One region of the Kitasatospora sp. NPDC088783 genome, then DNA from elsewhere that is predicted to be linked to it. Evidence: riboswitches for the same ligand, from Rfam matches in the RefSeq annotation. Region 1 holds a riboswitch; each other region holds the start of a gene.
What was found. A riboswitch is a leader RNA that binds a small molecule or an ion and turns the genes downstream of it on or off. The one in region 1 is predicted to bind cobalamin.
Positions count from the first base shown of each region.

Region 2: it holds a riboswitch for cobalamin, as region 1 does, so the genes downstream of both, ACIP60_RS06560 (prenyltransferase/squalene oxidase repeat-containing protein) here and ACIP60_RS28550 (HoxN/HupN/NixA family nickel/cobalt transporter) in region 1, are expected to answer to the same signal.
Region 3: it holds a riboswitch for cobalamin, as region 1 does, so the genes downstream of both, ACIP60_RS09635 (ribonucleoside-diphosphate reductase subunit alpha) here and ACIP60_RS28550 (HoxN/HupN/NixA family nickel/cobalt transporter) in region 1, are expected to answer to the same signal.
Region 4: it holds a riboswitch for cobalamin, as region 1 does, so the genes downstream of both, metE (5-methyltetrahydropteroyltriglutamate--homocysteine S-methyltransferase) here and ACIP60_RS28550 (HoxN/HupN/NixA family nickel/cobalt transporter) in region 1, are expected to answer to the same signal.

Region 1 is NZ_JBIVKJ010000012.1:76,440-83,836, forward strand. It holds gene ACIP60_RS28545 (EamA family transporter) at 1-199, shown strand, start outside; gene ACIP60_RS28550 (HoxN/HupN/NixA family nickel/cobalt transporter) at 207-1,328, opposite strand; cobalamin riboswitch at 1,359-1,569, opposite strand; gene ACIP60_RS28555 (DUF6445 family protein) at 1,653-2,345, opposite strand; gene ACIP60_RS28560 (Fpg/Nei family DNA glycosylase) at 2,428-3,234, opposite strand; gene ACIP60_RS28565 (helix-turn-helix domain-containing protein) at 3,313-3,879, opposite strand; gene ACIP60_RS28570 (SDR family oxidoreductase) at 3,974-4,876, shown strand; gene ACIP60_RS28575 (AAA family ATPase) at 5,083-5,931, opposite strand; gene aroQ (type II 3-dehydroquinate dehydratase) at 5,999-6,451, opposite strand; gene aroB (3-dehydroquinate synthase) at 6,448-7,397, opposite strand, start outside.
Region 2 is NZ_JBIVKJ010000002.1:476,885-484,281, reverse strand. It holds gene ACIP60_RS06575 (hypothetical protein) at 440-973, shown strand; gene ACIP60_RS06570 (hypothetical protein) at 1,089-1,304, shown strand; gene ACIP60_RS06565 (hypothetical protein) at 1,365-1,844, opposite strand; gene ACIP60_RS06560 (prenyltransferase/squalene oxidase repeat-containing protein) at 1,886-2,965, opposite strand; cobalamin riboswitch at 3,062-3,195, opposite strand; gene ACIP60_RS06555 (MmgE/PrpD family protein) at 3,403-4,911, shown strand; gene prpB (methylisocitrate lyase) at 4,911-5,816, shown strand; gene ACIP60_RS06545 (bifunctional 2-methylcitrate synthase/citrate synthase) at 5,835-6,971, shown strand; gene ACIP60_RS06540 (short-chain fatty acyl-CoA regulator family protein) at 6,929-7,397, opposite strand, start outside.
Region 3 is NZ_JBIVKJ010000003.1:240,323-247,719, forward strand. It holds gene ACIP60_RS09610 (DUF3311 domain-containing protein) at 265-567, shown strand; gene mctP (monocarboxylate uptake permease MctP) at 588-2,183, shown strand; gene ACIP60_RS09620 (histidine phosphatase family protein) at 2,350-3,108, shown strand; gene ACIP60_RS09625 (helix-turn-helix domain-containing protein) at 3,343-4,329, opposite strand; gene ACIP60_RS09630 (GNAT family N-acetyltransferase) at 4,599-5,093, shown strand; cobalamin riboswitch at 5,310-5,448, shown strand; gene ACIP60_RS09635 (ribonucleoside-diphosphate reductase subunit alpha) at 5,618-7,397, shown strand, end outside.
Region 4 is NZ_JBIVKJ010000005.1:41,805-49,201, forward strand. It holds gene ACIP60_RS16035 (histidine phosphatase family protein) at 1-193, opposite strand, end outside; gene ACIP60_RS16040 (CbtB-domain containing protein) at 630-842, shown strand; gene ACIP60_RS16045 (CbtA family protein) at 877-1,635, shown strand; gene metE (5-methyltetrahydropteroyltriglutamate--homocysteine S-methyltransferase) at 1,721-4,027, opposite strand; cobalamin riboswitch at 4,178-4,404, opposite strand; gene cobF (precorrin-6A synthase (deacetylating)) at 4,513-5,274, opposite strand; gene ACIP60_RS16060 (FAD-binding oxidoreductase) at 5,525-7,054, shown strand; gene ACIP60_RS16065 (MFS transporter) at 7,241-7,397, opposite strand, start outside.

The sequences.
Region 1 (7,397 bases):
GGCCGACGTGGCCGCGAACGGCCTGTACGCGGCCGCCTCGCACCTGGGGTCGGTGGCGGTGGCGGCCGTACTGGCCTCGCTCTACCCGGTGGTCACCGCACTGATGGCGCGCGGCCTGCTGAAGGAGCGGCTGCTGCGGGTGCAGGTGGTGGGCGCGGGCCTCGCGGTGGCCGGGACGCTGATCCTGGCCGCCGGCTGACGCGCCGTCAGGACGCGCCCGCCCGCGGGCCGCCGAACGTCCGGGAGCGCTTGGCGATCCGCCAGTAGCCGATCGCGGCGGCCCAGACCACCACGAACAGGCCGACGATCACGAAGCCGACGTTGTCCAGGCCGAGGCCGGCGATCCAGCCGGTGACGGGATCGGTCAGGCCGAACTTGTCGTGCAGCACGGCGACCAGCTCGATGGTGCCGATCACGAAGGCCACCGCGATCGACAGCCCGGTGATGGTCAGGTTGTAGTACACCTTGCGGACCGGGTTCGAGAACGCCCACTGGTAGGCGATGTTCATGAACGTGCCGTCCAGGGTGTCGAACAGGCTCATCCCGGCGGCGAACAGCAGCGGCAGGCAGACCACCGCGTACCAGGGCAGGCCGGAGGCCGCGCCGGAGCCCGCCATCACCATCAGGGTGACCTCGGTGGCGGTGTCGAAGCCCAGGCCGAGCACCATGCCGACCGGGAACATCTGCCCGGGGCGGCTGATCGAGCGGGTGGCCCGGTTCAGCAGCCGGGCCAGGAAGCCCCGGGCGTCCAGGTGCTTCTCCAGCTCGGCCTCGTCGTACTCCCCGGCCCGCATCGCCCGGAACACCCGCCAGATGCCCAGCAGGGCGACCAGGTTGAGCGCCGCGATCAGGTAGAGGAAGGCGCCGGACGCGGTGGTGCCGACGGTGCCCAGCACCTGGTGGGTGGTCGAGTCCTCGTCCATCAGGGTGCCCGCCAGCGCCGCGCCCCCGGCCACCAGGGCGGCCATCAGCACCACCATCGAGGAGTGGCCGAGCGCGAACCAGAAGCCCACCGAGACCGGGCGGCGGCCGTCCGCCATCAGCTTGCGGGTGGTGTTGTCGATCACCGCGATGTGGTCGGCGTCGAAGGCGTGCCGCATCCCCAGGGTGTACGCGGTGACGCCCAGGCCGACGCCGAACACCTGGGTGCCGACCCGGTAGTCGTGCGGCACCACCAGGAACAGCAGCGTCCCGAAGGCCACCGCGTGCAGGGCCAGGATCACCGCCATCAGCCCGGCCGTGCGCAGGGTGTCCTCGCGCCGCCAGCGCAGGGCGGGCAGGACGGCGACCGGGCCGGTCCCGGCCAGGGTCGATTCGGGCGCGGTCATCCGCGGATCACGCTCCAGCACCTCGTGGATCACTTCGTGAGATGCCGTGGCCGGTCTCCTGGCTGACGGGGTGTTGCGCGCCGGCGCCCGGCCTTCCCGGCCGCGGGGGCCAGTGGCACGGGGTGGGAGCCGACGACTCCCCGATCACAGTGGCGAGGGCCGCTCCGGACTCCCGTGCCGCGCACTCGCGTGGCGGACACGGTGCACCGGCTTCCCGAGCACCACGGCCCGCCCACCGTAGGCCCGCCGCGGGTGCCGCGGCAAGGGCGCACCCGGGCCGGGGTGGCGCAGATCACGCCTGGTCAGCGGTGTGCTGACCACCGGTCAGGCCATCCAGAAGAAGACGCAGGTCATCCGCTTCTCCTCCAGCGCCGTCCCGTGGTACTCGGTCGCGGTGTGGATCAGGTTGGCGGTGTAGAGCAGCAGCCGGTTGTAGCGGTGCGGGACGGCCAGGTCCTCGGTGAAGGAGTCCGGCGGGACGAAGCGGGTGCCCAGCGCGTCCACCAGGTTGTTGTGCGGGGCGACCACGCTGTTGCCGCCGAGCCGGCCGCCGGGCAGGCTCTGCCGGTAGAAGCTGGTGCCGCAGCGCTTGGGGACGGCCGGGTTGAGGTACAGCACGGCGGCGTAGCGGCACAGCGAGCGGGAGTCGGTGTGCGGGCGCGGCTCGCACTCCCCGGCGCCCACCACCTGCACGCAGTTGTGGTTGAAGGTGCCGCCCTCGGCCTCGTCCAGCGCCCAGATCCGCGGCGCGCCGGTGGCCTCCCGGACCAGCTCCTCGACCCGCGCCAGCTCCGCCGGCTCCAGGCCGGGCATGGCTCGCAGGCCCGGCCAGGACTCCGGCTTGTGCGGGTAGCCCTCGTCCCAGTCGGTGCGCGCCAGGTGCCGGGCGCGCACCGCGTCCGGGTCCGGGAGGACGTCGTCCAGGACCCAGTAGTCACGGCCGCGGGTGGGCTTGCGGTACGGCAGGACCGGGAGCACCGGGGCGGGGCGCCGGTCCTGGAACGGGAGAGCGGGCATGGACCCGACAATAGGAGCGGCGTTCCGGGGCCTCGCCCAAGATCCGGTCAACCTTGCGTCAAGGCTTGCCCGTGACGCGGCGTCAGGACCGCTGGCAGCGCGGGCACCAGAACAGGTTCCGGGCGGCCAGCTCCTCGGTGCGGACCGGGGTGCCGCAGACCAGGCAGGGCCGGTCGTGCCGCCGGTACACGTACACCTCGCCGCCGTGGTCGTCCACCCGCGGCGGGCGGCCCATCGCCTCCGGGGTGTGCTCGGGGCGGACGGTGTCGATCCGGCCCGCGGCCACGCCGTCGTGCATCAGCGCCACCAGGTCCGTCCAGATCGCGTCCCACTCGGCCCGGGACAGCTCGCGCCCGGGGCGGTGCGGGCTGATCCCGAGCCGGAACAGCACCTCGGCGCGGTACACGTTCCCGACGCCGGCCAGCACCTTCTGGTCCATCAGCAGCGCGGCCACCGTGCTGCCGCTGCGGGAGACCCGCCGCCAGGCCGCCTCCCCCGACTCCCCGGCCCGCAGCGGGTCCGGCCCCAGCCGGCGGTGGACGGCCGCCTTCTCCTCCGGCGTGAGCAGCTCGCAGGCGGTCGGCCCGCGCAGGTCGGCGTACCCGGTGTCGTTGACCATCCGCAGCCGGACCTGCCCGACCGGCTCGGGCGCCTCGCCCGCCCCGAACGCGTACTTCCCGTACAGCCCCAGGTGCACGTGCAGCCAGTGCTCGCCGAAGCCCAGGAACAGGTGCTTGCCGTGCGCCTCCGCCTCGTCCAGCACCCGCCCGTCGATCAGCGCGGCCCCCTCCGCGAAGCGCCCCTGCGGGCTGGAGACCCGCACCGGGCGCCCCCCGAACAGCTCGTCGTTCCGCCTGGCCAGGCGGTGGATCACATGCCCCTCGGGCACCGGCGGTCAACTCCTCGGTCGTGGTGGTCGCGAGGAGTCCATTGTCCCAGGGCGCTCGGACAGGCCGGGCGGCCCGGTTCAGAGGGCGGCGGCGGCCTCGCGCAGGGCGGCGAGTTCGGCCAGGGCGAGGGCGGTGAAGTCCTGGCCGGGGCGGGCCGCCCAGTGGGCGAGGGCGGTGCGCAGGGCGAGCAGGGTGAGTTCGGCGGTGAGGACGGCGGCCGGGTCGGGGACGCCGCGCCCGCGCAGGGCCGCGGTGAGGGCGGTGGCGAGGGCCTCGCGCTTGAGGAGTTCGCGTTCGGTGAGCTCGGGGTTGGCGGCGACCACCTGCTGGCGCTCGCGGACGGCGGGGTGGCGTTCGGCGGTGAAGGCGTGGGCGCCGGCGGCGGCGAGGGCGGCCCCGGCGGCCTCCAGCGGGCCGGCCCCGGGCGGGGCGGCGGCGATCGCGTCGGCGAGCAGGCGCAGCAGCGCGTCGCCGCCGGAGAGCACCTCGCGCTTGTCGGCGAAGTGCCGGAAGAAGGTGCTCTTGGCCAGCCCGGCGCGTTCGGCGATCTCGGCGACGGTGGTGCGGTCGTAGCCCTGGTGGACGAAGAGTTCGAGCGCCGCGCGCTCCAGCCGTTCGCGCGCGTTCGGGTCCCATCTGGCCATGGCACGGAGTCTACGTGACGGGAGATGGTCGCATCACGGGGCTCCGCGCGTTATGGTGACGGGACAAGGTCCCATCACTCGGAGGTCCACCCCCATGCACGTCTTCGTCACCGGAGCCACCGGCCACCTCGGCTCCGCCCTCGTCCCCGAACTGCTCGCCGCCGGCCACCGGGTCACCGGCCTGGCCCGCTCCGACGCCTCCGCCACCGCGCTCACCGCCCTCGGCGCGGACGTCCGCCGCGGCGACCTCGACGACCTGGACGGCCTGCGGGCCGCCGCCTCGGCCGCCGACGGGGTGGTCCACCTCGCCTTCAAGCACGAGGCGATGGCCCAGGGCGACTACGCGGGCGCGATGGCCGACGACCTGAAGGCCGTCCGGGTCCTGGTCGAGGCGCTCGCGGGCACCGGCAAGCCGCTGGTCGGCACCGGCGGGACGGGCGGCGGCAACACGCCCGGCCGGCCCTCCTTGGAGAGCCTGGTCGCCCCCGGCGCCCCGCGCACCGAGGCCGAGCAGGCGATCGTCGACGCCGCGGCGGACGGGGTGCGCTCCAGCGTCGTCCGGCTGCCCCCGGTCGTCCACAGCCCGCTCGACCGGCACGGCTTCGTCCCCACCCTGATCCGGATCGCCCGCGCCACCGGCACCTCCGGCTACCTCGGCGAGGGCACCAACCGCTGGCCCTCCGTCCACACCCTGGACGCCGCCCACCTCTACCGCCTCGCCCTCGAACACGCCCCCGCCGGCACCCGCCTGCACGCCGTCGACGACGAGGGCGTCCCCTTCCGCGAGATCGCCGAACGCATCGGCATCCGCCTCGGCGTCCCCACCGCCCCCGTCCCCGAGGACCGCGCCGCCGAACACTTCGGCTTCCTCGCCCGCCTCGTCCCCCTCGACCTGCCCGCCTCCTCCGAAGCCACCCGCACCCTGCTCGACTGGCAGCCCCGGCACCCGGGCCTGCTCGACGACCTCGACCAGGACCACTACTTCACCGAGAGCTGACCCCCGCACACCCGCGACCGCACGGCCCGGGGCGGCGACCGCCTCCAACCCCCTCCGCCCCTCGCCGCGCAGCGGAACCTCAGCGCGCGTGCAACCGACTCAGGACCGGCGGAACCTCAGCGCGCGTGCAACCGGCTCAGGACCGCGTGGTCCAGGGCCGCCGCGGTCTCCGGGACGCCCCCACCCCCTCGCCGCGCAGCGGAACCTCAACGCGCGTGCAACCGGCTCAGGACCGCGTGGTCCAGGGCCGCCGCGGTCTCCGGGACGCTCAGGTTGGAGTTGTCGATGATCGGCAGGCCGGAGGTGCGCCAGCCGGCCATCCGGCCGTGGATGTGGGCGACTTGGTCGTCGGAGAGGCGGCGGTTGCCGGAGCGTTCGGCGTTGCGGGCGAGGACGCGGTCGAGGCCGGGGAGCAGGACGACGGGGATCATGCCGGGGCCGATGTGGCGTTTCCAGCCGCCGAGGCCGATCGCGGGGCGGTCGGGGAAGACCGCGTCGTCGATGATGCAGGAGATGCCGTTGGCGAGGTAGTTGCGGCAGGCGAAGCCGCAGGTGCGGCGGGCCAGGCGGTACTGGGCCTCGGAGGCGGTGTTCCAGCCGGACTGCGGGTTGGCGAAGCCGGACTGGACCCACTCGCGGACGTCGTCGAGGCTGATGTGCGCGGTGGGGGCGGGCCGGCGTTCGGCCCAGTACCGGGCGACGGTGGTCTTGCCGGCGCCGGCCGGGCCGATCAGCAGGACGGCGATCGGGCCGGGCAGCGGGGCGGGGAACGCGGGCTGCTGCGGTGGCGGGGCGGGCAGTTGGACGGTCCCTCCGGTCGGGAGCAGGAAGTGGCCGGTGCCGCCGGACGCGACCGGGCCGACGGCCTTCAGCGGGACGGTCGGGCGGTCCGGCCGGGGCGCGGTCGGCCCCAGGGTGGGGATCGCCTGGGTGGCGCCGGGCAGGGCCGGTGCGGGGTACGGCGGCTGAGGGCCCGTCGGCTGCGGGGACACCGCAGGTCGTGGTGGCACTTGGCCCCCCGCGTGCTGGTTCTGCGCGTACTGGCTCACCGTCACCTCCCTGCGCCGAATGTACACGTCGGCCCGGTGGCGGGCACAAGTCCGCCACCGGGCCCGGCGTGCGTCAGCGGCCGGTGAGCTGCTCGGCGAGGGCGCGCAGGGCGAGCTCGTAGGAGCCGAGGCCGAAGCCGGCGATGGTGCCGGAGGCGACGGCGGCGATGACCGAGGTGTGCCGGAAGGTCTCGCGGGTGTACGGGTTGGAGATGTGCACCTCGACCAGCGGGGCGGTGCGCTGGGCGGCGGCGTCGCGTATCGCGTACGAGTAGTGGGTGAAGGCGCCCGGGTTGATCACCACGGGGGTCTTCGCGTCCGCCGCCTCGTGCAGCCAACCGACCATCTCCGCCTCGGAGTTGGTCTCCCGGACCTCCACCGACAGGCCCAGTTCGGCGCCGAGCGCGGTGCAGCGCTCGACCAGGCCCGCGTACGAGGTGGAGCCGTACACGTCGGGTTCGCGGGAGCCGAGCCGGCCCAGGTTGGGGCCGTTCAGGACCAGGACGCGGGTGGCGGGCGTGCTCATCCGGAGACCTCCCCGTAGGCGGCGACCAGCACGGACGGGTCCGGGCCCTCCAGGATGGAGGTCCTGGCCAGGCCGTCCAGGACGACGAAGCGCAGCAGGTCGCCGCGCGACTTCTTGTCGATCTTCATGGCGTCCAGCAGCTTCGGCCAGGCGTCCGCGCGGTAGGTCAGCGGCAGGCCGACCGAGGCCAGCACGGTGCGGTGGCGGTCGGCGGTGGCGTCGTCCAACCGCCCGGCCAGGCGGCCGAGTTCGGCGGCGAAGACCATGCCGATGGAGATCGCCGCGCCGTGCCGCCACTTGTAGCGCTCGTTGCGCTCGATGGCGTGGCCCAGGGTGTGGCCGTAGTTGAGGATCTCGCGGCGGCCGGACTCCTTGAGGTCGCCGGAGACCACGTCGGCCTTGACCTGGATGGCCCGGCGGATCAGCTCCAGGGTGTGCGGCCCGGCCGGGGTGGTGGCGGCCTCCGGGTCGGCCTCGACCAGGTCGAGGATGACCGGGTCGGCGATGAAGCCGGCCTTGATCACCTCGGCCAGGCCGGAGACGTAGTCGTGCTTGCCGAGCGTCTCCAGGGTGTCGAGGTCGGCCAGCACGCCCGCGGGCGGGTGGAAGGCGCCGACCATGTTCTTGCCCTCGGCGATGTTGATGCCGGTCTTGCCGCCGACGGCCGCGTCGACCATGCCGAGCAGCGTGGTGGGCACCGAGATCCAGCGCACCCCCCGCAGCCAGGTCGCCGCGACGAAGCCCGCCAGGTCGGTGGTGGCGCCGCCGCCGAGGCCGACCACCACGTCGCTGCGGGTGAAGCCGGTCTGGCCGAGCACCGACCAGCAGTACGCGGCGACCTCGGCGCTCTTGGCGTCCTCGGCGTTCGGCACCTGGAGGGCGATCGCCTCGTAGCCCTGGTCGGCGAGGTCCGCGCGGACCGCCTCGCCGGTGGCCTCCAGGGCCT
Region 2 (7,397 bases), on a different contig from region 1:
CAGATCAGCCCCTCGTCCGCAACCGGCTCGAGCACCCGCGGTACCGACCCGACGCCCTCGACGGTTCCACGGCCGGCACCGGCCCGAACCCCCCATGCCCCGAGCTCCCCTGACGAACCGAAGTCAGCCCTGTTGGATCGGCGGGTCCGAGCCGTAGCCTGTCCCCCTAGGTTGATCAACTCGGCGGGGTGTCATGACCGGGGGCGGGGCTGTGGACGAGAGCGGTCGAGCAACGAGGGACCCGGTCCCCGAGCCACCGGTGTCCGAGGGCAAGGCGGCACAGAGGGCAGTGGGTCCGCCTCCCCCTCCCCCGCAGACCACGGCGCCGCCCCACCCTCCACGGCCCGCACCGCCTCCGCAGGTGCGCGTGCCCCCGGGTCGGCCATGCTGGTGGCGGCGCAGGCGACGGCCGATCGCGCTCGGACTGATCACGCTGGCGATGCTGCTCGTCGCACTGGCCTACGCCGCAGCTCAAGCCGCCCGGGACGGCGGACTGGTGGTGCTCGTCGAGGTCTTCCACCACCCGCCGGCGTACGGTGCCGCAGTGCTGGTGCTGATCGTCCTCGCCGTCCTGATCGGGTTCCGTTCCCGAGAGACCAGGAGACTGCTGCTGGTCCCGATCCTCGGCTGCACCCTGTTGGCCTCGCCCTTCGCACTGCTCGGCTTCGGCAGCACGCCGCACAAGACCGCGGACCGGCCGGCTCCCGGCCGCTCCGACCGCAGCCTGGTGATCCACGAGGGCACCGCGGTGATCGATCCGCTCTGGTGGGTCTCGGTGGACGCCGGCTCCGGCCTGACCGCACGGCGGTGGCGGGTCGGCTACTTCAACGGCGACGCCCCCGACAACGCGCTGGCCTCGGCGCAGTGGGACGGACCCGACCGGATCAAGCTGACCACCGAGGGCGGCGAGGTGTTCGTGGTGGCCCTCGACCCGGAGACCGGCCGCCCCGAGCGTCAGGTACGAGTGGGCTGAAGGCTCGGTCCTGCACGAGCGTGACCGACTTCGGTCCGTCAGGGGAGCTCGGGGTGTCGGGGTTCGGGCCGGTGCCGGCCGTGGAACCGTCGAGGATGCCGGGTCGGTACCGCGGGTGCTGGAGCCGGTTGCGGACGGGGGCTTCGAGTCGGTCGAGGGCCACGGCGGCGAGGTCGGCCAGGCGGTGCTCGACGTGTGCCCGGCCCCGGCCGGGGGCCGACGCGTTCCGCAGTGCCTGCTCGACGCCTCGGTCGCGGTCGTGCGCGCCGACCGGCTGCTCGCCGACCGGCTGGTCGGACGGCGGCGGCGGCGGCGGACCAGCGCGCCCTGATCGGTCCGGCGCCCCGTCCCCGGCCCCGTGTCCGGGGACCGGGCGCCGGCGTTCCGCCGCTCAGGGCGCGGTGATGCCCGGCTGCGCACCGGCGCCGAAGGACCAGCCCTCGACCTCGCCGGGCGCCGGGTTGTAGCTCCCGGCGCCGAGGCTGCTGTAGGTCCAGGCGGTGCCGTGCTGGGCGTGCCAGTACGACCAGTACGCGCTGCCGCTGGGGTTGGTGCAGGTCGTCGGCAGGCTGTTGATCGTGCAGACGAAGCCGGGGTAGCGCGGGTGGAACGCGTACGAGAACCCGGCGCCGGTGAGCGCCGCCAGGCCGCTGGCCGGGTCGCCCGGGGCGCAGCCGGTCTGGATGCCGCCGCCGAGGGCGGTGAAGTCGACCACGACAGTGACGCCGGTGGTGCCGGAGCAGGCCGCCGCCTGCGCCTGGGGGGCCTGGACGGCGGAGACGCCGAGCAGGCCGGCGGTCAGCGCCGTCGCGGCGGCGATCGAGCCGAGGACGCGGCGGGCCGGACGGGCGGGGGCGAGGGTGTCGCTCATGCGGGTGCTCCTTGGTTTCGGGGGCCAGTCGGTCAGGGCGTTCAGCGGGCCGGGCAGGCGAGGACGGGCGCGGCGGGGCGGGCGCCGTGGGCGGAGAGGGCGACCAGCGGGGTGCCGCTCAGTCCGAGGACCGCCTGGGCGGTGGCGCGGGCGGCGCTGCCCGGGTCGAAGCCGGTGGCGTCGTAGGCGACCGCGCCCCGGACGGCCGGGTCGGCGGCGCAGCCCTGCCGGAGCTCGACCAGGGCGCTCCAGCCCTTGAGCCCGGCCACGGGGCGTCCGGTGGACAGCAGGGTCTGGGTGGCCAGTCCGGTGCTGTTGGCGTTGGAGGCGGTGGCCCCGGCCGCGGCGAACCCGCCGTCGGCGTTCTGGTGCGCGCTCAGCCAGTTCAGTCCGGCGGCGGCCTTCGCGGCGCGTCCGGTGGCGGCGAGGGCCTGGACGGCGAGTGCGGTGGCGTCCGGGTCGGCGGTGCAGGTGGCCTGGCCGAAGGAGGCCGGGAACCCGCCGTCCGCGCACTGGCTGCCGGCCAGGAAGTCGACGGCGGCGGCCGGGGCCCCGGCGGGGGTGCGGGTGAGGGCGATGACGGCCAGGGACTGGCCGAAGGAGTTGCTGTAGTCGCCCCACTGGGAGCGGTCGGAGAAGCGGCCGGCGGCCGTCCGGAGGGAGCGCAGGCGGGCCGGGAGGTCGACGCCGCCGAAGGCGGCCGGGTTCTCGCCGCGGACCTCGGCGGTGAGCAGCAGTTTGGCGGTGGCTCCGGCGTATGCCTCGGTGGTGCCGTCGCCCAGGTAGCCGGCGGTGTTCTCCGGCCTGGCGAGCCAGGCGGTGGCGCGGGCGGCGGCCGTGTCGGAGCCGTGGGCGGCGGCGAAGGCCAGGACGGCGTCGGCGGTCAGCCCCTGGTCGGGGTAGGCGGTGCCGTCGAAGACGGTCTCGAAGTGGTCGCCGTCGACGAGTTGGCGGGCCAGCCAGCCCGCGGCGGCGGCGTCCGGCCGGAGGGTGGCGGTGCTGGCGGGGAGCGGGACGGCCCGGGCGGGGGCGGCCCGGGCGGGGACGGCCGCGGGGAGCGTGGCCGCGAGGGCGAGCGCCGGTATCGCGAGCAGGCGCAGGGGGCGGCGGAGCACGGTCATGGAGAGCCTTTCCGAACCTGCGCGCGGGGCCCGGAGGAGGTGGCGCGCGGCGGCTCAGCCCTCGGAGCTCCGGCCCGCAGACCACGACGGGAGGAGTGGACGTACACCTCCGCCACCGGGTGATCGGGCTCGCCGTCGACAGCCGTCGACGGCCTACCGTTGCGGGTCAGCGCCGGATTCGGACCGGACTTCCCCCGACGGCGGAGTCGGGAAACATGACGGCCCATCATGGCGAGGCGCCGGAGGCCGGGTCAAGGGCGCGCGCGTCCCGCCGACGGACGCCCCGGTCGGCGGTGCGCCTCCGGTTCTTCGCAGGATTCGCCGATTCACCGGTCCGCCGGGTGCGGATTCCGCAGCTCGGCCTGCTGGACCGCCCGCGGCCCGACCGGCAGTCTCGATCATGCGCACCCCAGCCGCCGACGCCTCCGAGGAGTCCCGTGATCGAGCACCGCGTCCGTGTCCACCCCAGCGCCGACCGCCTCCCGCGCGAGGACCAACTCGCCTGGAAGCTCGCCGAGGTGGCCGCCGGCACCGAGCAACCGGAGGCGGCCTGCGCGGACACGGCCGTCAACCGGGTGATCGACAACGCCGCGGTGGCCGTCGCCTCGCTGCTGCGCCGCCCGGTCGCCGTCGCCCGCGCCCAGGCCACCGCGCACCGGGCCGCGCTCCCGGGCGCCTCGGTGTTCGGCAGCGGCACCCGGGTCTCCCCGGAGTGGGCGGCCTGGGCCAACGGCACCGCCGTGCGCGAACTCGACTTCCACGACACCTACCTGGCCGCCGACTACTCCCACCCCGGCGACAACGTCCCGCCGCTGCTGGCCGTCGCCCAGCACACCGGCCGCACCGGCGCGGACCTGCTGCGGGGCGTCGTCGCGGCGTACGAGGTGCACGTCGCCCTGGTCAAGGGCATCTGCCTGCACGCGCACCGGATCGACCACGTCGCGCACCTGAGCGCGGCCACCGCCTGCGGCCTCGGGGCGCTGCTGCGGCTGCCGACCGAGGTCACCTACCAGGCCGTCCAGCAGGCGGTGCACACCACCACCGCCACCCGGCAGTCCCGCAAGGGCGAGATCTCCAGCTGGAAGGCGTACGCCCCCGCGTTCGCCGGGAAGGCGGCGGTCGAGGCGGTGGACCGGGCGATGCGCGGCGAGACCTCGCCGTCGCCGGTCTACGAGGGCGAGGACGGCTTCCTGGCCTGGATGCTGGACGGCCCGTCCGCCGACTACGGGGTGCTGCTGCCGGGGCCGGACGAGCCGCGCCGCGCGATCCTGGACACCTACACCAAGGAGTACTCGGCCGAGTACCAGGCCCAGGCGGTCATCGACCTGGCCCGGCGGCTGCGCGGGAAGGCCGGCCCGCTGGAGCGGGTCCGCTCGGTCGTCCTGCACACCAGCCACCACACCCACCACGTGATCGGCTCCGGCGCGAACGACCCGCAGAAGTACGACCCCGCCGCGAGCCGCGAGACGCTCGACCACTCGATCCCGTACATCCTGGCCGTCGCCCTGGAGGACGGCGGCTGGCACCACGAGCGCTCCTACGCCCCCGAGCGGGCCGGACGTCCGGAGACCGTCGCGCTGTGGCGGAAGGTCACCACCGTCGAGGACCCGGAGTGGACCCGCCGCTACCACGACCCCGACCCGGAACGCCGGGCCTTCGGCGGACGCGTGGTGATCACGCTGGACGACGGCTCGGTCGTCGAGGACGAGCTGGGCGTGGCCGACGCCCACCCGGCCGGCGCCCGGCCCTTCGACCGGCCCGCCTACGAGGGCAAGTTCCGCACCCTCGCCGAGGGGATCGTCGTCCCGGCCGACCAGGAGCGCTTCCTCGCCGCCGCGGCCGGCCTCGCCGAACTCGGGGCCGCCGACCTCGGCGAGCTGTTCCCGGCCGTGGACGCCGAAGCGGTGCGCGCCTTCGACGCGACCCTGCCGAAGGGCCTGTTCTGATGCTGCACACCCGCACCACCCCCGCCCAGCGCCGCCGGGCCTTCCGCGAACAGCTCGCCTCCGGCCGGCTGCTGCGCCTGCCCGGCGCGATCAACCCGCTCTCCGCCCGCCTGATCCAGGACCTGGGCTTCGAGGCCGCGTACCTGTCCGGCGCGGTGCTCGCCGCCGACCTCGGCCTGCCCGACATCGGCCTCACCACCGTCACCGAGGTCGCCCAGCGCGCCCAGCAGACCACCCGCGCCACCGACCTGCCGGTGCTGATCGACGCCGACACCGGCTTCGGCGAGCCCGTGAACGCCGCCCGCACCGTCCAACTGCTGGAGGACGCCGGGCTGGCCGGGCTCCACCTGGAGGACCAGGTCAACCCGAAGCGCTGCGGCCACCTCGACGGCAAGGCCGTCACCTCCCGGGAGGAGATGGTCCGCCGGGTCCGGGCCGCCGTCGACGCCCGCCGCGACCCCGACTTCCTGCTGATGGCCCGCACCGACGCCCGCGCGGTCGAGGGGCTCGGCGCGGCGATCGACCGGGCGAAGGCGTACGTCGACGCGGGCGCCGACGCGGTCTTCCCCGAGGCGCTGGCCGACCTCTCCGAGTACGAGGCGTTCCGCGCGGCGGTGGACGTGCCGCTGCTGGCCAACCTCACCGAGTTCGGCAGGACCCCGCTGCTGGACACCCGCACCCTGACGGACCTCGGCTACAACATCGCCCTCTACCCCGTCACCCTGCTGCGCCTGGCGATGGGCGCGATCGAGGACGGCCTGCGGACCATCGCCGCCGAGGGCACCCAGGAGTCCCTGCTGCCCCGGATGCAGACCCGCTCCCGGCTGTACGAGCTGCTCGGCTACCGGGAGTACGCGGCCTTCGACTCGGCCGTCTTCGACTTCACCCTGCCGCCCGGCACCTGACGCACCGGAGGTTCACCCATGCCCGCCACCACGCCCGGGGTCCACCGCGGCCTCGCCGGTGTCGTCGTCGACACCACCGGGATCTCCACCGTCCTCCCGGAGACCAACTCCCTCACCTACCGCGGCTACCCCGTCCAGGAGCTGGCCGCGCACCGCTCCTTCGAGGAGACCGCCCACCTGCTCTGGCGCGGCGAACTCCCCGACCCGGCCCAGCTGCGCGAGTTCCGGGCCCGCGAGCGCGCGCTGCGCCCGCTCGACCGCACCACCGCCGAACTGCTGGCCAAGCTGCCCGAGACCTGCCACCCGATGGACGTGCTGCGCACCGCGGTCAGCTTCTTCGGCGCGGAGGACCCCACCGAGGACGACGGCCGTCCGGCCCCCGCCCTCGCCAAGTCGCTGAACCTGCTGGCGAAGCTGCCGACCGTGGTCGCCGCCGACCAGCGCCGCCGCCGCGGCCTGGCCCCCATCGCGCCGGACCCGGACCTGGGGTACGCCGAGAACTTCTTCCACATGTGCTTCGGCACCGTCCCCTCCCCCGAGGTGGTGCGCTGCTTCGAGGTCTCCCTGGTGCTGTACGCCGAACACAGCTTCAACGCCTCCACCTTCACCGCCCGGGTGGTCACCTCCACCCTCTCCGACCTCTACAGCGCCGTCACCGCCGCGATCGGCGCCCTCAAGGGCCCGCTGCACGGCGGCGCCAACGAGGCGGTGATGCACATGCTGGAGGAGATCGGCGACCCGGCCCGGGCCGCGGACTGGCTCGACCGGGCACTCGCCTCCGAACGGAAGATCATGGGCTTCGGCCACCGGGTCTACAAGGACGGCGACTCCCGCGTCGCGATCATGCAGGCGGCCCTCGACCGGCTGGTCGAGGGCTCGGCGGACCCCCGGGCCGTCCGGCTGGCCGCCCTGCACACCGCCCTGCGCGAGGCGGTGCTGGAGCGCAAGGGCATCCACCCCAACCTGGACTACCCGGCGGGCCTCGCCTACCACCTGATGGGCTTCGACACCCCCGCCTTCACGCCGATCTTCGTGATGAGCCGGATCACCGGCTGGACCGCCCACATCACCGAGCAGCTCGCCCACAACGCGCTGATCCGCCCGCTCGCCCGCTACGACGGTCCGGGCCGCCGGACGGTGCCGGTCACCGGGTAGGGCACCCGGGTGCGCCGGTCCGGGTCCACCGCGAGCCGGCCGGCGGCCGGGGGGCGGGCCCGCTGGGCGCAGTCGGTCCGTTCGCAGATCCGGCAGCCCAGGCCGATCGGGGTGGCGGCCCGCCCCCGGTCGAGGGCGATCCCCTCGGAGTAGACCAGGCGGTGGGCGTGGCGCAGTTCGCAGCCGAGGGCGACGGCGAACTCGCTGCGGGGCGCGCGGTGGCCGTGGCCGCCGTGGGTCACCGTCCGGGCGATCCAGAGGTAGCGCTTGCCGTCGGGCATCTCGGCGACCTGGGTGAGGATGCGCCCGGGTGCGGAGAACGCCTCGTAGACGGTCCAGAGCGGGCAGGTGCCGCCGAGCCGGGAGAAGTGGAAGTCGGTCGCCGACTGCCGCTTGGAGATGTTGCCCGCCCGGTCGGCGCGCAGG
Region 3 (7,397 bases), on a different contig from region 1:
CACGGGCGGTTCCGGGACAACACCGCACCACGCGGTCGAACCGGCCGGCCCAGTCCCACGGGCGGTTCCGGGACAACACCGCATCACGCGGTCGAACCGGCCCGTGTGAACGGGCGATCCGGGTTGACCGGGTAGTGACACGGGTCGCTCCGCTGCCCTAGCCTCTCGGGGACCTTTCGATCACCGAGGGTGCTGCTCGGCGGGCGCACAGCCATGTGCGTTGCGGTGCCACTGAGGTGACTCCTCGTCAGCCAGGAGCCGCTCGTGTCGTCGTCCCAAGTCCCTGCCGCGGGCGCACCGCCCGTGGTCTCCCCCGCCCGGGTGCTGGCCGGCCTGTGCCTGCTGGTGCCGATCGTGGTGGTGCTGTGGGTGCCGTCCTACAGCAAGATCTCTCCCGAACTCGGCGGAATGCCGTTCTTCTACTGGTACCAGCTGCTGTGGGTGCCGGTGTCGGCGCTGTTCACCGGCGCCGCGTACCTGCTGATCCGGCGGGACGAGGCGGCCCGCAAGGCCGCCCCCGCCGTCCCGGTCCTGCCCGCCCAGCCGTCGGACGGGGGCCGGTCGTGAAGCACGTCGACTGGACCGCGATGACGGTCTTCCTGCTGTTCTTCGCCGCGGTGACGGTGATGGGCTTCCTGGCCTCCCGCTGGCGGCGCGCCGCGGACGCCGCGCACCTGCACGAGTGGGGGCTGGGCGGCCGGAGCTTCGGCACCTGGATCACCTGGTTCCTGCTGGGCGGCGACCTGTACACCGCGTACACGTTCATCGCGGTGCCGGCGGCGATCTACGCGGCCGGCGCCGCGGGCTTCTTCGCGGTGCCGTACACGATCATCGCGTACCCGCTGGTGTTCCTGTTCCTGCCCCGGCTGTGGTCGGTGTCGCGGGTGCACGGGTACGTGACGCCGGCGGACTTCGTGCGCGGCCGGTACGGCTCGCGCGGGCTGTCGGTGGCGGTGGCGCTGACCGGCATCCTGGCGACCATGCCGTACGTGGCGCTGCAGCTGGTCGGCATCCAGGCGGTGCTGGACGTGCTGGGCGTGGGCGGCAGCGGCAACTGGTTCCTGAAGGACCTGCCGCTGTTCATCGCGTTCGGCGTGCTGGCCGCGTACACGTACTCCTCGGGCCTGCGGGCACCGGCGCTGATCGCGTTCGTCAAGGACGCGCTGGTCTACATCGTGATCATCGTGGCGGTGGTCTACATCCCGATGCGGCTGGGCGGCTACGGGCACGTGTTCGACGCGGCGCAGCACAAGTTCGCCACGCCCGGGGCGAACGGGAAGCCGAGCGGGGCGCTGGTGGTCGGCCCGTCGGGGCAGTGGGCGTACGCGACGCTGGCGTTCGGTTCGGCGCTGGCGCTGTTCATGTACCCGCACTCGGTGACCGGCGTGCTGGCCTCGAAGTCGCGCAACACGGTGCGCCGGAACATGGCGATCATGCCGGCGTACTCGCTGATGCTGGGCCTGCTGGCGCTGCTGGGCTTCCTGGCGATCGCGGCCGGGGTGGGCAAGGGCGTGAAGGGCTACAACAGCCAGCTGGCGGTGCCGCAGCTGTTCGCGGACATGTTCCCGTCCTGGTTCACCGGGGTGGCGTTCGCGGCGATCGGGATCGGCGCGCTGGTGCCGGCGGCGATCATGTCGATCGCGGCGGCGAACCTGTTCACCCGGAACGTCTACAAGGAGTTCCTGAAGCCGGACGCGACGCCGGCCGAGGAGACCCGGGTGGCGAAGATCGCCTCGCTGCTGGTGAAGGTCGGCGCGCTGGTGTTCGTGCTGCTGATGGACAAGCAGGTGGCGATCAACTTCCAGCTGCTGGGCGGCCTGTGGATCCTGCAGACCGCGGTGGCACTGGTGGCGGGCCTGTTCACCCGGTGGTTCCACCGCTGGGCGCTGCTGGCGGGCTGGGCGGTCGGCATGGTGTACGGCACCTGGCTGGCCTGGGGGATCTCCTCCCCGGCCACCAAGCACTTCGGCGGCAGCAGCTCGAACATCCCGGGGATCGGGCAGACCGGCTACATCGGTCTGACCGCGTTCGTGCTGAACCTGGCGGTGGCCGTGGTCCTGACGCTGGTGCTGCGGGCCCTGAAGGCCCCGGAGGGGGCCGACGAGACCTCGAAGGCGGACTATTCCGCGGAGTCCGGCGACGAGGCCGTGGAGCACGCTCCACAGCCCGCGGTGGCGCACTGACGCACCGGGGGCGCGCATAGCCGCGCCATGCGCCCTGTGGTCGCGCCGTTGCCCCGATCGACACTGGGGTGACGGCGCGACCATCTGTTATGACCGCCCGCTCCCTGGAGAGACCGGGGGAGACGGGTCCACTCGCCCGCGCCACCGACCACGGGGAGCCACCGCCATGACCGACCTCACCACGGTACGCAACGGGCACCGTCCGGAGGCGCAGCAGCCGGACGCCGGACCGAGACTGCCCTCGGTCCTGATCGCCACCCGGCACGGCGAGTCCACCGCCAACGTGGAGTTCCGGCACGCGGACGCCAGCGGGGCGCTCTCCGTCCCGATCACCTGCCGGGACGCCGACATCCCGCTCTCCCTGCACGGCCAGGACCAGGCCCGCGACCTGGGCCGCTGGTGGGCCGAACTGCCGCCCGCCGACCGGCCGCGCTCGGTGTGGTGCTCCCCGTACGTGCGCACCGCCGAGACCGCCCGGATCGCGCTGGCCCAGGCGTCCGGGCTGGGAGCCGTCCAGGTGGGGCTGGCGGTGCGCCACGACGAGCGGCTGCGGGACCGCGAGCTGGGCGTGCTGGAGATGCTCACCAAGGCCGCGATCGAACGCGACCACCCCGCGGAGGCGGCCCGGCGGCGGCGGATGGGCGAGCTGTACTACCGGCCGCCGGGCGGCGAGTCCTGGCTGGACGTGGCCCTGCGGGTCCGCGACCTGCTGCGCGACCTGTGCGCGGAGGAGGCCGGCCGGTCGGTGCTGGTGGTGGCGCACGACTGCACGGTGCTGATGCTGCGCCACGTCCTGGACCGGCCGACCGAGCGGGAGCTGCTGGCCCTGCTCCCGGTGGCGAACTGCTCGACCAGCACGTGGCGGTCCCACGAGGGACGGCTGCGCCCGACCGGCTGGAACCGCACCGACCACCTCTCGACCTGACCGCAGCCCCACGCCGGCACCCCGGGCCCGGACGCCCTGCCGTCGCAGCCCGGCACCACAGCAGCCCGACCCCCGACCTGGCCCCCGCCACGGGGCCGCGAGCGCCCGCGGCCGACTCGGGCGGGCGACCCCCGGCACAGGCACCCCGGGCCCGGACGCCTGCCGGCGCAGCCCGGTGTCCGTGGCCCGGTCCCTCGTTCCAGCCCCCGTTCCGGCTCCCCCGCCGTGCCCCGGTCAGGCGTCCTGGTACTGCGGCCCGGCGGTGCGGCGCGGGCCGCCGAAGGCCCGGCGGTAGGCCTGCGGGGTGGTGCCCAGGCGGCGGCCGAAGTGGTGTCGCAGGGTGGCGGCGTTGCCGAAGCCGCAGCGGGTGGCGATGGCGTCCACGCTCTCGCCGGTGGACTCCAGCAGGTGCTGCGCGAGCAGCACCCGCTGGCCGGTCAGCCAGCGGTGCGGGGTGGTGCCGGTCTCCTCCCGGAAGCGGCGGGCGAAGGTGCGCGGCGACATGTGGGCGAGCCGGGCGAGCTGGTCGACGCCGGTCTCCCGGTCGAGGTGGCGGCGCATCCACTCCAGCACCCCGGCCAGCGACTCGCCGCCGCCCTCGGGCACCGGCCGGTTGATGAACTGGGCCTGGCCGCCGTCCCGGTGCGGGGCGACCACCATCCGGCGGGCGATCGCCCGGGCCACCTCGGCGCCCTGCACCTTGCGGACCAGGTGCAGGCAGGCGTCGATGCCCGCGGCGGTGCCGGCCGAGGTGATCACCGGGTGGTCGTCCACGTACAGCACGCCGGGTTCGACGGTGGTCAGCGGGAAGCGCTCGGCCATCAGGTCGGCGTAGCGCCAGTGGGTGGTGCAGCGGCGGCCGTCGAGCAGGCCGGCCGCGCCGAGCAGGAAGCTGCCGGAGCAGATCGACAGCAGGTGGGCGCCGCGGTCGTGGGCGGCCCGCAGCGCCGCGCAGACCTCCTCGGGGTAGTGCGCGCGGATGCCGGTGGCGGTGGCGATCACCAGGTCGGCCCCGGCGATCCGCTCGGGGCCGTGCGGGACGTCGACGGTGAAGCCGGAGTGGGTGCGCATCGGGCCGGGGCGGTCGCCGACCAGGGCGAAGTCGTAGACCGGCAGGCCGCTCTCGCTCCGGTCCAGGCCGAACACCTCGCAGGCCACCCCCAGTTCGAAGGGGTGGACCTCCTCCAGCACCACGACGGCGACGTTCTCCAGCTTCCGCATCCGGCCAGCATGGCAGTGGCAGGATTTCGTGGCAATGGTGCGTTCCTGCCACTCGTCCGGCCCCGGCCGGGCGCGGACAGTGGAGGCATGACCACCGCACTCGCCCTGCTGGGCCTCCTCGGCAGTTTCGGACTCCTCGGCGTCCTGGTCGGCCGCGACCTGGACCGCAACGGCCGGCACGGCCGCGACGACGTGCACCGGCCGGGCGGCTACCCGTTCGACCCGGACCTGGCCGACCCGCGCCGTCGGCCGTCCGGCACACTGTCCGGATGCGCTCCCCGACCGTCCGCCGCGCCCTCGACCGCGACCTCGCCGGAGCCGGGGAGGTCAGCGTCGAAGCCTTCGTCGGCGACGGCCACACCCGCCCCGACTCCCCCTACGCCGCACTCCTCCGCGACGCCGCCCGCCGCAACCGGGAGGCCGAGCTCCTGGTCGCCGTCGACGACGGCGGGGCGGTGCTCGGCTGCGTGACCTTCGCGCCCGGCGGCACCGCGTGGGCGGACGTCGCGCACCCCGACGAGGGCGAGATCCGGATGCTCGCGGTCGGCGCGGCGGCCCGCGGGCGCGGCGTCGGCCGGGCCCTGGTGCGGGCCTCGATCGCGCGCAGCCGGGAACTGCGGCTGGCCGGGATGGCGTTCTCCACCCGGCCGTCGATGACCGCCGCGCACCGGATCTACGACGCCCTGGGCTTCGTCCGCAGCCCCGCGCGGGACTGGTCGGCGGCGCCCGGCACGGACCTGTGGGTCTACACGACGCGGTTCTGAGGGCGGGCCCGAGCAGGGCCCCGAGCCCGGACCCGAAGCCGTCCGCGGGCCGTCCGCGGGCGGGCCCACGGGCCGTCAGTGGGCGGTTCGCGGACGGTTCGTGGGCGGTCGGCGGACGGTTCGTGGGCGGTCGGCGGACGGTTCGCGGACGGTTTCGTTGTCTACGCGCGGCACCGCCGACGCGACACGCGCTACTACATCTGGTGCTTCCAGTTCCAGCCACCACAACATGTATGCTCACTCTCGCTGTCGACGCAGGGGAATCCGGTGCGAATCCGGGACTGCCCCGCAACGGTGAGCGGGTTGCTGCGACGCCCGCGCAGTCCGAGGACCTGCCGACGGTGTGCGACACGGCATCCCCGCAGACGCCATGCAGCACAGCTTTGCCGTCCGGTCTCGCGGGCGGACCGGGGGTGGTCTTCGCGCGCCGGAACGCGTTCTCGTTCCTTCGTGCCGCCCTCCCCTGGCCGCGTGCGGTGCCGGACACCCCGAGCCACGTCCGCCGCCACAGGAGAGAGTGCGCCTTGACCGTCGCCGCCTCAGTCACCCTGCCGTCCCAGGGATCCGCCGACGCCTTCACCGACCCCGGTGCGGCGCTGCTCCGGCTGCTCACCGACCGCAGCACCGACCTCCCCCAGGTGGACCCCGGCCACGTCGCCGCCGCCGCGCTGCGCGGCCGCCACGCCGGCTCGGACTTCGCCGAGCTGCGCGGGCTGGCCGTGGAGGCCGCCGCGTCGATGATCGCCGAGGACCCGCAGTACTCGAAGCTGGCCGCCCGCCTGCTGGCGCTGGAGATCCGCGACGAGGCCGCCACCCAGGGCGTCACCTCGTTCTCCTCCTCGGTGGCCGTGGGCCACGCCGAGGGCCTGATCGGCGACGCCACCGCCGCGTTCGTGGCCGGGCACGCCGGGCTGTTCGACTCGCTGATCGACGAGGCGGGCGACGACCGCTTCGAGTACTTCGGCCTGCGCACCGTCCAGTCCCGCTACCTGCTGCGCCACCCGATCACCCGCAAGGTGGTCGAGACCCCGCAGCACTTCCTGCTGCGGGTGGCGGCGGGCCTGGCGGTCGGCACCACCGAGGAGTCGGTGCGCGAGGTCGCCGAGCTGTACACCCTGATGAGCCGGCTGGAGTACCTGACCAGCTCGCCGACGCTGTTCAACTCCGGCACCCGGCACCCGCAGATGTCCTCCTGCTACCTGCTGGACTCGCCGCTGGACAACCTGGACTCGATCTACAACCGGTACGCGCAGATCGCCCGGCTCTCCAAGCACGCCGGCGGCATCGGCCTGTCCTACTCGCGGATCCGCTCCCGCGGCTCGCTGATCCGCGGCACCAACGGCAAGTCGAACGGCATCGTGCCGTTCCTGCGCACCCTGGACTCCTCCGTGGCGGCGGTCAACCAGGGCGGCCGGCGCAAGGGCGCGGCCTGCGTGTACCTGGAGACCTGGCACGCCGACATCGAGGAGTTCCTGGAGCTCCGCGACAACACCGGCGAGGAGGCCCGGCGCACCCACAACCTGAACCTGGCGCACTGGATCCCGGACGAGTTCATGCGCCGGGTCAACGCCGACGCCGACTGGTCGCTGTTCTCCCCGGCCGACGTGCCGGAGCTGGTCGACCTGTGGGGCGCCGAGTTCGACGAGGCGTACGTCAAGGCCGAGCTGGCCGGCAAGGCCGTGCGCACCATCCCCGCGCAGACCCTGTACGCCCGGATGATGCGCACCCTGGCGCAGACCGGCAACGGCTGGATGACCTTCAAGGACGCCTCCAACCGGGCCGCCAACCAGACCGCGCTGCCCGGCCGCACGGTGCACTCCTCGAACCTGTGCACCGAGATCCTGGAGGTCACCGACGACTCCGAGACCGCGGTCTGCAACCTCGGCTCGGTCAACCTGGGCGCGCACGTCGCCCCCGGCGCCACCGCCGCCGACCTGCTGAACGCGATGGACTGGGACCGGCTGGACGCCACCGTCCGCACCGCGGTGACCTTCCTCGACCGCGTGATCGACATCAACTTCTACCCGACCACCGAGGCCGGCACCTCCAACTCCCGCTGGCGGCCGGTCGGCCTGGGCGTGATGGGCCTGCAGGACGTCTTCTTCCAGCTGCGGATCGACTTCGACTCCGCCGAGGCCAAGACCCTCTCCACCCTGATCTCCGAGCGCATCATGCTCACCGCGTACGAGCGCTCCGCCGACCTGGCCGAGCGGTTCGGCCGGCACGAGGCGTACGGCGAGACCCGCGCCGCCCGCGGCCAGCTGCACGTCGACCACTTCGGCAGCGCCGACCCGCGGTGGACCG
Region 4 (7,397 bases), on a different contig from region 1:
CCCCGGCGGTCTGCCGACAGCGCGGAGAGGGCGCGGACAGGACGCGGTCGGCCCGGGGCGCGGCGAGGGCGCGGGCCGGGGCCAGTTCGGCCTCCGTCAGCGGGTGGTCGTCCCCGAACCGCGCCCCGCGCAGCTCCGCGCCGAGCGCCGGGGCGATCAGGGCCACCCGGACCGTTCGGACTCCCGTGGTCATGCCGCCCACCGGCCGGACGCGCACCGGCCGGGCACCCACCGGCCGTACGCGCGCCGGTCGGACGTGCACCGGTCGGACGTGCACCGACCGTGCGCACACCGTCCGGGCGTCGGGGGGCGGCCCGCCGTCGACCCGGCGGGTGCCGGTGCGACCAACATCACCCGGAGCTCCACAGCGCCTCCCTCCCGGGGACCATTCGTGCACGCATTGGTAGCATGGCGTGCCGCGCCCCTGGCGGGGCCCGCCCGGGAACGGTACCTTCTCGGCGAACAAGTCCACATCAACGACGGTGCGTGGAAGTCCGGTGAGAGCCCGGCACGGTCGCGCCACTGTGAACCCGGAGCCGCCCAGGCGGCCGACGGGAAGTCAGACCCGCCTCCGTCGACCCTGCTCCACACGACCGGGACGCGAGTTCCCGCAAGGAGGTCACACGGCCATGGCTCACCCCATAGCGCCCGCCGCCACGCCGGCCATCACCCCCCTCTCCGTCAAGGCGATCGCGCCCTGGGCGGTCTTCTTCGGCATCCTGCTGCTCACCCTGCTCTACTTCGTCGGCGCCGAACAGGGCGCCACCTCGCTGCTCTCCGGCGAGAGCGTGCACGAGTGGGTGCACGACGGCCGGCACCTGCTCGGCTTCCCCTGCCACTGATCCGCTCCGGCAGAAGAAGCGAGCACCCGCGCACATGAATTCCCACATCGTCAGAAACCTGCTGGTCCGCGGCATGCTCGCCGGGCTCGGCGCGGGCGTCCTCGCCCTGATCGTGGCCTACCTGCTCGGCGAACCCCGGGTGGACGCCGCGATCGCCTTCGAGGACTCCCACAGCCACGAGCACGGCGAGGAACTGGTCAGCCGCACCCTCCAGTCCACCGCGGGCCTGGCCACCGGCATCCTGGTCTACGGCATCGCGCTCGGCGGCATCGCCGCCCTCGCGTACTGCTTCGCCCTCGGCCGCACCGGCCGCTTCGGCCCCCGGGCCGCCGCCCTGCTGCTCTCCGGCGCGGCGCTGGCCTCCGTCTACCTCGTCCCGTTCCTCAAGTACCCGGCCAATCCGCCGTCGGTGGGCGACCCGGACACCATCGGCAAGCGCACCACCCTGTACTTCCTGATGATGCTGCTGAGCGTGCTGCTCGCCGTCGCCGCCGTGGTGGCCGGCAAGCAGCTCGCCCCGCGGCTGGGCAACTGGAACGCCACGGTCGTGGCCGGGCTCGGCTACGCCGTGTTGATCGGTCTCGGGTACGTCCTGCTGCCCGCGATCAACGAAGTCCCCGAGGACTTCTCCGCCACCCTGCTCTGGCAGTTCCGGGTCGCGGCCCTGGCCATCCAGCTCACCCTCTGGCTGTCCTTCGGCCTGCTCTTCGGCCACCTGGCCGAGCGGCTCCTGTTGCCCAAGCCGGCCCGCACCGCCGAGCCGACCGCCACGGCGGCCCCCGCCGCCCGCTAGCGGCGCGCCCGACGGGCCGGCACGCACCGCATGCGGTGCGTGCCGGCCCGTCGGCGTTCCGGGCCCGTCCGTCGCGGGCGGGACGTCAGCCGGTCAGTTCTGCCCGCAGGGTGCGGGCGGCGGCGACCAGGCTGTCGATCGAGGCCCGGGTCTCGGTCCAGCCGCGGGTCTTCAGGCCGCAGTCCGGGTTGACCCAGAGGCGCTCGGCGGGGATCGCGGCCAGCCCGGCCCGCAGCAGTTCCAGCGCCTCCTCGGGGGAGGGGACGCGCGGGGAGTGGATGTCCCACACGCCCGGGCCGACCTCGGCGAGGTAGCCCGCCTCGGCGAGTTCGCGCGCCACCTGCATGTGCGAGCGGGCGGCCTCCAGCGAGATCACGTCCGCGTCCAACTCCTCGATGGCGCGCAGGATGTCGCCGAACTCGGCGTAGCACATGTGGGTGTGGACCTGGGTGTCGGCGCGGACCCCGGAGGTGGTGAGCCGGAACGCGTCGGTGGCCCAGTCCAGGTACGCGGGCCAGCCGGAGCGCCGCAGCGGCAGCGTCTCGCGCAGCGCGGGCTCGTCGACCTGGATCACGGCGGCGCCCGCCGCCTCCAGGTCCGCCACCTCGTCGCGCAGGGCGAGGGCGACCTGCCGGGCGGTGTCGGCCAGCGGCTGGTCGTCGCGGACGAACGACCAGGCCAGCATGGTGACCGGGCCGGTCAGCATGCCCTTGACCGGGCGGTCGGTGAGGCCCTGCGCGAAGCGGTACCAGTCGACTGTCATCGGGTGCGGGCGGGAGATGTCGCCCGCCAGCACCGGCGGACGCACGTACCGGGTGCCGTAGGACTGCACCCAGCCGTGCCGGGTGGCCAGGTAGCCGGTGAGCTGCTCGGCGAAGTACTGCACCATGTCGTTGCGTTCGGGCTCGCCGTGCACCAGCACGTCCAGGCCCGCCCGCTCCTGGTAGGCGACCACCTCGCGGACCTCGGCCTCCATCCGCTTGCGGTAGTCCGCCGCGTCGATCCGTCCGGCGTTCAACTCGGCGCGGTCGGAGCGCAGTTCGGCGGTCTGCGGGAAGGAGCCGATGGTGGTGGCGGGCAGCAGCGGCAGGCCGAGCCGGGCCTTCTGCGCCGCGGCGCGGACGGCGTACGGGGCGTCGCGGCGGATGTCGGCCTCGGTGACGGCGGCGGCCCTGGCCCGGACCGCCGGGTCGCGGGTGATCGGGGAGGCCGCGCGGGAGGCCAGGTCGGCCCGGTTGGCGGCGAGTTGGGCGGTGACGGCGGCGGTGCCCTCGCGCAGGGCGCGGGCCAGCAGGGCGGTCTCGGCGGCCTTCTGCCGGGCGAAGGCCAGCCAGCGGCCGATCTGCGGGTCGAGGTCGCGCTCGGCGGCGGTGTCCAGCGGGACGTGCAGCAGTGAGCAGGAGGGGGCGACGTCCACCGTGTCGGCCAGGCCGAGCAGGGTCGCCAGGGTGGCGAGGGACTTCTCCAGGTCGTTGATCCACACGTTGCGGCCGTCGACCACCCCCGCGACCAGCCGCTTGCCGGGCAGGCCGCCGACGGCCGCCAGGTCGGTCAGGTTGCCCGCCGCCGGGCCGGTGAAGTCCAGCGCCAGGCCGTCGACGGGGGCCTTGGCCAGGGTGATCAGCGCCTCGCCGAGCCGGTCGAAGTAGGAGGCGACCAGCAGCCTGGGGCGGTCGGTGAGCGCGCCCAGCTCCCGGTAGGCGCGGGCGGCGGCGTTCAGCTCGGCCGGGGTGCGGTCCTGCACCAGCGCGGGCTCGTCGAGCTGCACCCACCCGGCGCCGGCCGCCCGCAGGTCGGCCAGCAGTTCCGCGTACACCGGCAGCAGCCGGTCCAGCAGGGTGAGCGGCTCGAAGTCGGCGGCCACGCCGGGCGCGGGCTTGGCGAGCAGCAGGTAGGTGACCGGGCCGAGCAGCACCGGGCGGGCCCGGTAGCCCTGGCCGAGCGCCTCGCGCAGTTCGCCGACCTGCTTGGCGGAGTGCGCGGCGAAGACGGTGTCCGGGCCCAACTCCGGCACCAGGTAGTGGTAGTTGGTGTCGAACCACTTGGTCATCTCCAGCGGCGCCACCTGCTGGGTGCCGCGCGCCATCGCGAAGTAGCCGTCCAGCGGGTCGGCCTGGTACGCGGCCCGGTGCCGGGGCGGGACCGCGCCGACGGCGACCGTGGTGTCCAGCACGTGGTCGTACAGCGAGAAGTCGCCGGTGGGGACTTCGGTGATGCCGGCGCCGGCCAGCTGCCGCCAGTTGGCGCAGCGCAGTTCGGCGGCGGTGGAGTGCAGCGCGTCGGCGGTGACGGTGCCCCGCCAGTAGCCCTCGACGGCCTTCTTCAGTTCCCGGTTCCCGCCCTGGCGGGGGTATCCGTGGACGGTTGCCGCGGCTACGGACTTCGCAGTCAAGGGGACTCTCCTCGCGAGCCTTGATCCTGGGTCCGGTGCACAGGAGGCGCGGAAGGGTGCCGAGACCGGGCGGTGCCGCGCTCGACCGCGCCTGCCCGCCTGGTGTCCGTACCGACCCGCCCTCGAGGTCACCGGTCACCGGGTGCGAACGGTCGCACCCGGGCAACGGGCAGGTCTTCGGACTCGCGGGCCCGCCCGGGGAGGCTCGACGCTCCCGGGCACCTACTGGCCGTCGCTTCCCAGGCCCGTCCGGACCCAGTGCGTATGACGGCGGTCGTTCCCACTCACCGCTGCGGGGCAGTCCCGGATTCCCACCGGGTTCCCTCTTGCGACGCCCTGCCTGGCGGACAGGGCGAACCAGTTGCGCGGCCAGTGTAGAACGGACCGGGCGTTCTCCGGTGCGAAGTGCGGCAGCTGTCCGGTCCGTGGGACGCGCGGGCGAACGGCGGACGGCGGACGGTGGTCAGCCGGTGCCCGGGCGGTGTTCAGCCGTCGGTGCGGCGCAGCAGGTAGCTGTCCATGATCCAGCCCTTGCGGGTCCGGGCCTCGGCCCGCAACTCGGCGATCCGGTCGGCCTGTTCGGCCAGCGGGCCGGAGACCAGGATCTCGTCCTCGGTGCCCAGGTACGCCCCGTAGTGGATGTGCACGCCCGCCGGGTCGATGGCGGTGAACGCGGCCTGCCCGTCCAGCATCACCACCGCGTCCTCGGCGCCCGGCCCGAAGCCCTCGGCGGCCAGCCGCCGCCCGGTGGTGATCCGCACCGGCCGCGCGGTGCGGGTCAGCGTGGTGCGGTGGCGGGCCGCCAGCACCGAGACGCTGCTGACGCCGGGCACCACCGTGTACCCGAACCCGGTCCGCCCGCGCGCCAGGACCCGGTCCAGCACGGCGGTCACGCTGTCGTACAGCGACGGGTCGCCCCACACCAGCAGCGCGCCCGTCCCGCCGTCCGGGAGCTCCTCGGCCACGGCCCGCTCCACCAGGTCGGCCCGCCGCTCCCGCCACTCCTCGACCGCCTCCGCGTACCCGGCCGCCGACCGGTCCCGCGCCGGGTCCACCAGCTCGACCACCCGGTGCCCGGCCCGGCCGTGCTCGGCGATCATCTCCCGCCGCAGCCGCATCAGGTCCTGCCGTTCCTCCGGCTTGTCGAGCAGCAGGAACACGTCGGTGCGGCCGATCGCCTTGACCGCCTCCAGGGTGAGGTGGTCGGGGTCGCCCGCGCCGATGCCGATGACGAGAAGAGTACGCATACCGGCGATTGTGCCTGCTGCCCGGCGCGTCCACCGGCTCGGGTCGGCGCTCCGGCCGGCAGCCCCCGGCGCGCGGAGCCCGGCGGGGCGTCGTGCGCGCGCGGACGCGCGCTGGGCCATCGGACGCACTCCGGCGGGCCGCGGCCGGGCGGCGGCGGGGCGGGGCGTGACGATCGGCGCAGAGCCTCCGTGCGCCCGGCGCGGGGGAGGAAGGTGCGTCGTGACAATGGACCGTCGTCGTTTTCTGACCGTGGGCGGAGCACTGGGGGCGGGGCTCGCGGCGGGCGTCTCCCCGGCCCGCGCGCAGGACCGGGGTTCGGGCCCGGGTTCGGGTCCGGCCTCCGGCGCGGACGCGGGCTCGGTGCGGGCGTTCCCGCCCCGCCAACGCGGGTGGCGGGCCGCGCCGCCGGACTGGCAGGCGCTGCGGCAACGGCTCGGCGACCGGCTGGTGCTGCCCGCCGACCCCGGGTACGGGACGGCGCGGCTCGGCTTCAACGAACTGAACGACGGCCAACTCCCCGGCGCGGTCGCCAAGTGCGCCTCCGCCGACGACGTCCGGGCCTGCCTGGACGTGGCGCGCGGCCACGGCCTCCCGATCGCCGCCCGCAGCGGTGGCCACGGCTACCTCGGCTACAGCATCCCGGACCGGGGCCTGGTGATCGACCTGCGCGCGCTGAACACCGTCCGGGTCGACCCCGACGGCAGGGCCGAGGTCGGCGCGGGCGCCCGGCTGATCGAGGTCTACGCGGGCCTGGCCGCCGCCGGCCGGCTGCTGCCCGGCGGGTCCTGCCCCACCGTGGGCATCGGCGGCCTCACCCTGGGCGGCGGCATCGGGGTGCTGGCCCGCAAGTACGGCCTGACCTGCGACCGGCTCACCGCCGCCGAGGTCGTCACCGCCGACTCCTGCGTGCTGACCGCCGACGCCGAGCACGAACCCGACCTGCACTGGGCGCTGCGCGGCGGCGGGGGCGGGAACTTCGGCGTGGTCACCCGGTTCACCTTCGACACCCCGCCCGCGCCCGGCCTGACCGTCTTCGTCCTGCCCTTCCCGGCCGGCTCCGTCCCGCAGGTGCTCGGCGCCTGGCAGCAGTGGGTCGCCGACGCGCCGCCCGAACTCTGGGCCAGCTGCCAGATCTCCGGCGGCAACCCGCCCACTTGCAAGGTCGTCGGCTGCTGGGTCGGCGACCCGGACGGCGCGAACCGGCAGATCGACCGCCTGGTGCGCGCGGCGGGCACCCAGCCGACCGGCCGCACCGTCGCCGCCAAGGACTACCTGGGCGCGATGAAGTTCATGGCGGGCTGCGCCAACGACACCGTCGCCCAGTGCCACCCCACCTGGGAGGGCGGGCGGTTGACCCGCACCGGCTTCGTCGCGGTCTCCCGGATGCTCGGCCCCGGGCCGGTGGACCCGGCCCGGCTCACCGAGCTGATGACCGGCCGCACCGGCGTCGACCTGCTGCTCGACTCGCTCGGCGGCGCGGTCGCCGAACCCGCCCCCGACGCGACGGCCTTCCCGCACCGCGGCTCGCTCGCCAGCGCCCAGGTCTACGCGGGCGCCACCCCCGCCACCGAGGACCGGGTCCGCGCCACCGTCGACGAGATCCGCGACGGCCTCGCCCGGCTCGGTGCCCCCGGCGCGTACGTCAACTACATCGACGCCACCCTGCCCGACTGGGGCCGCGCCTACTACGGCCCGAACCTGCCGCGGCTCCAGCGGACCGCCCGCCGCTACGACCCCGACGGGGTCTTCGCCTTCCCGCAGTCGGTCACGGCGGCCTGACGGGCAGCGCGCCCGCCGGTGCCGGTGCCGGTGCCGCCGTCGCAAGCAGCGCCGCCCCCCGGTCCGGCCGCCCCGATCCGGCCGGGCCGGTCCGTTCCGGCCGGGGTCGCCGTACGGGTGCGAACGGGTCGGGAGTGTCGCATCCGGGAGCCAAGTGGGTTGGTGCCAGCGGGACGTGACGTCCGATCAGGAGGCGGGGGAGGATCGGGCGCGGCGCAGCAGGAAGGCGCCGGAGGCGGCGGCGAGGGCGGCCATGCAGGCGGTGAAGACCAGTCCGGCGTCGGCCAGGCCGAGCGGGCCGGACAGCAGGCCGACGCCGATCACCGGGATGGAGATGCCCAGG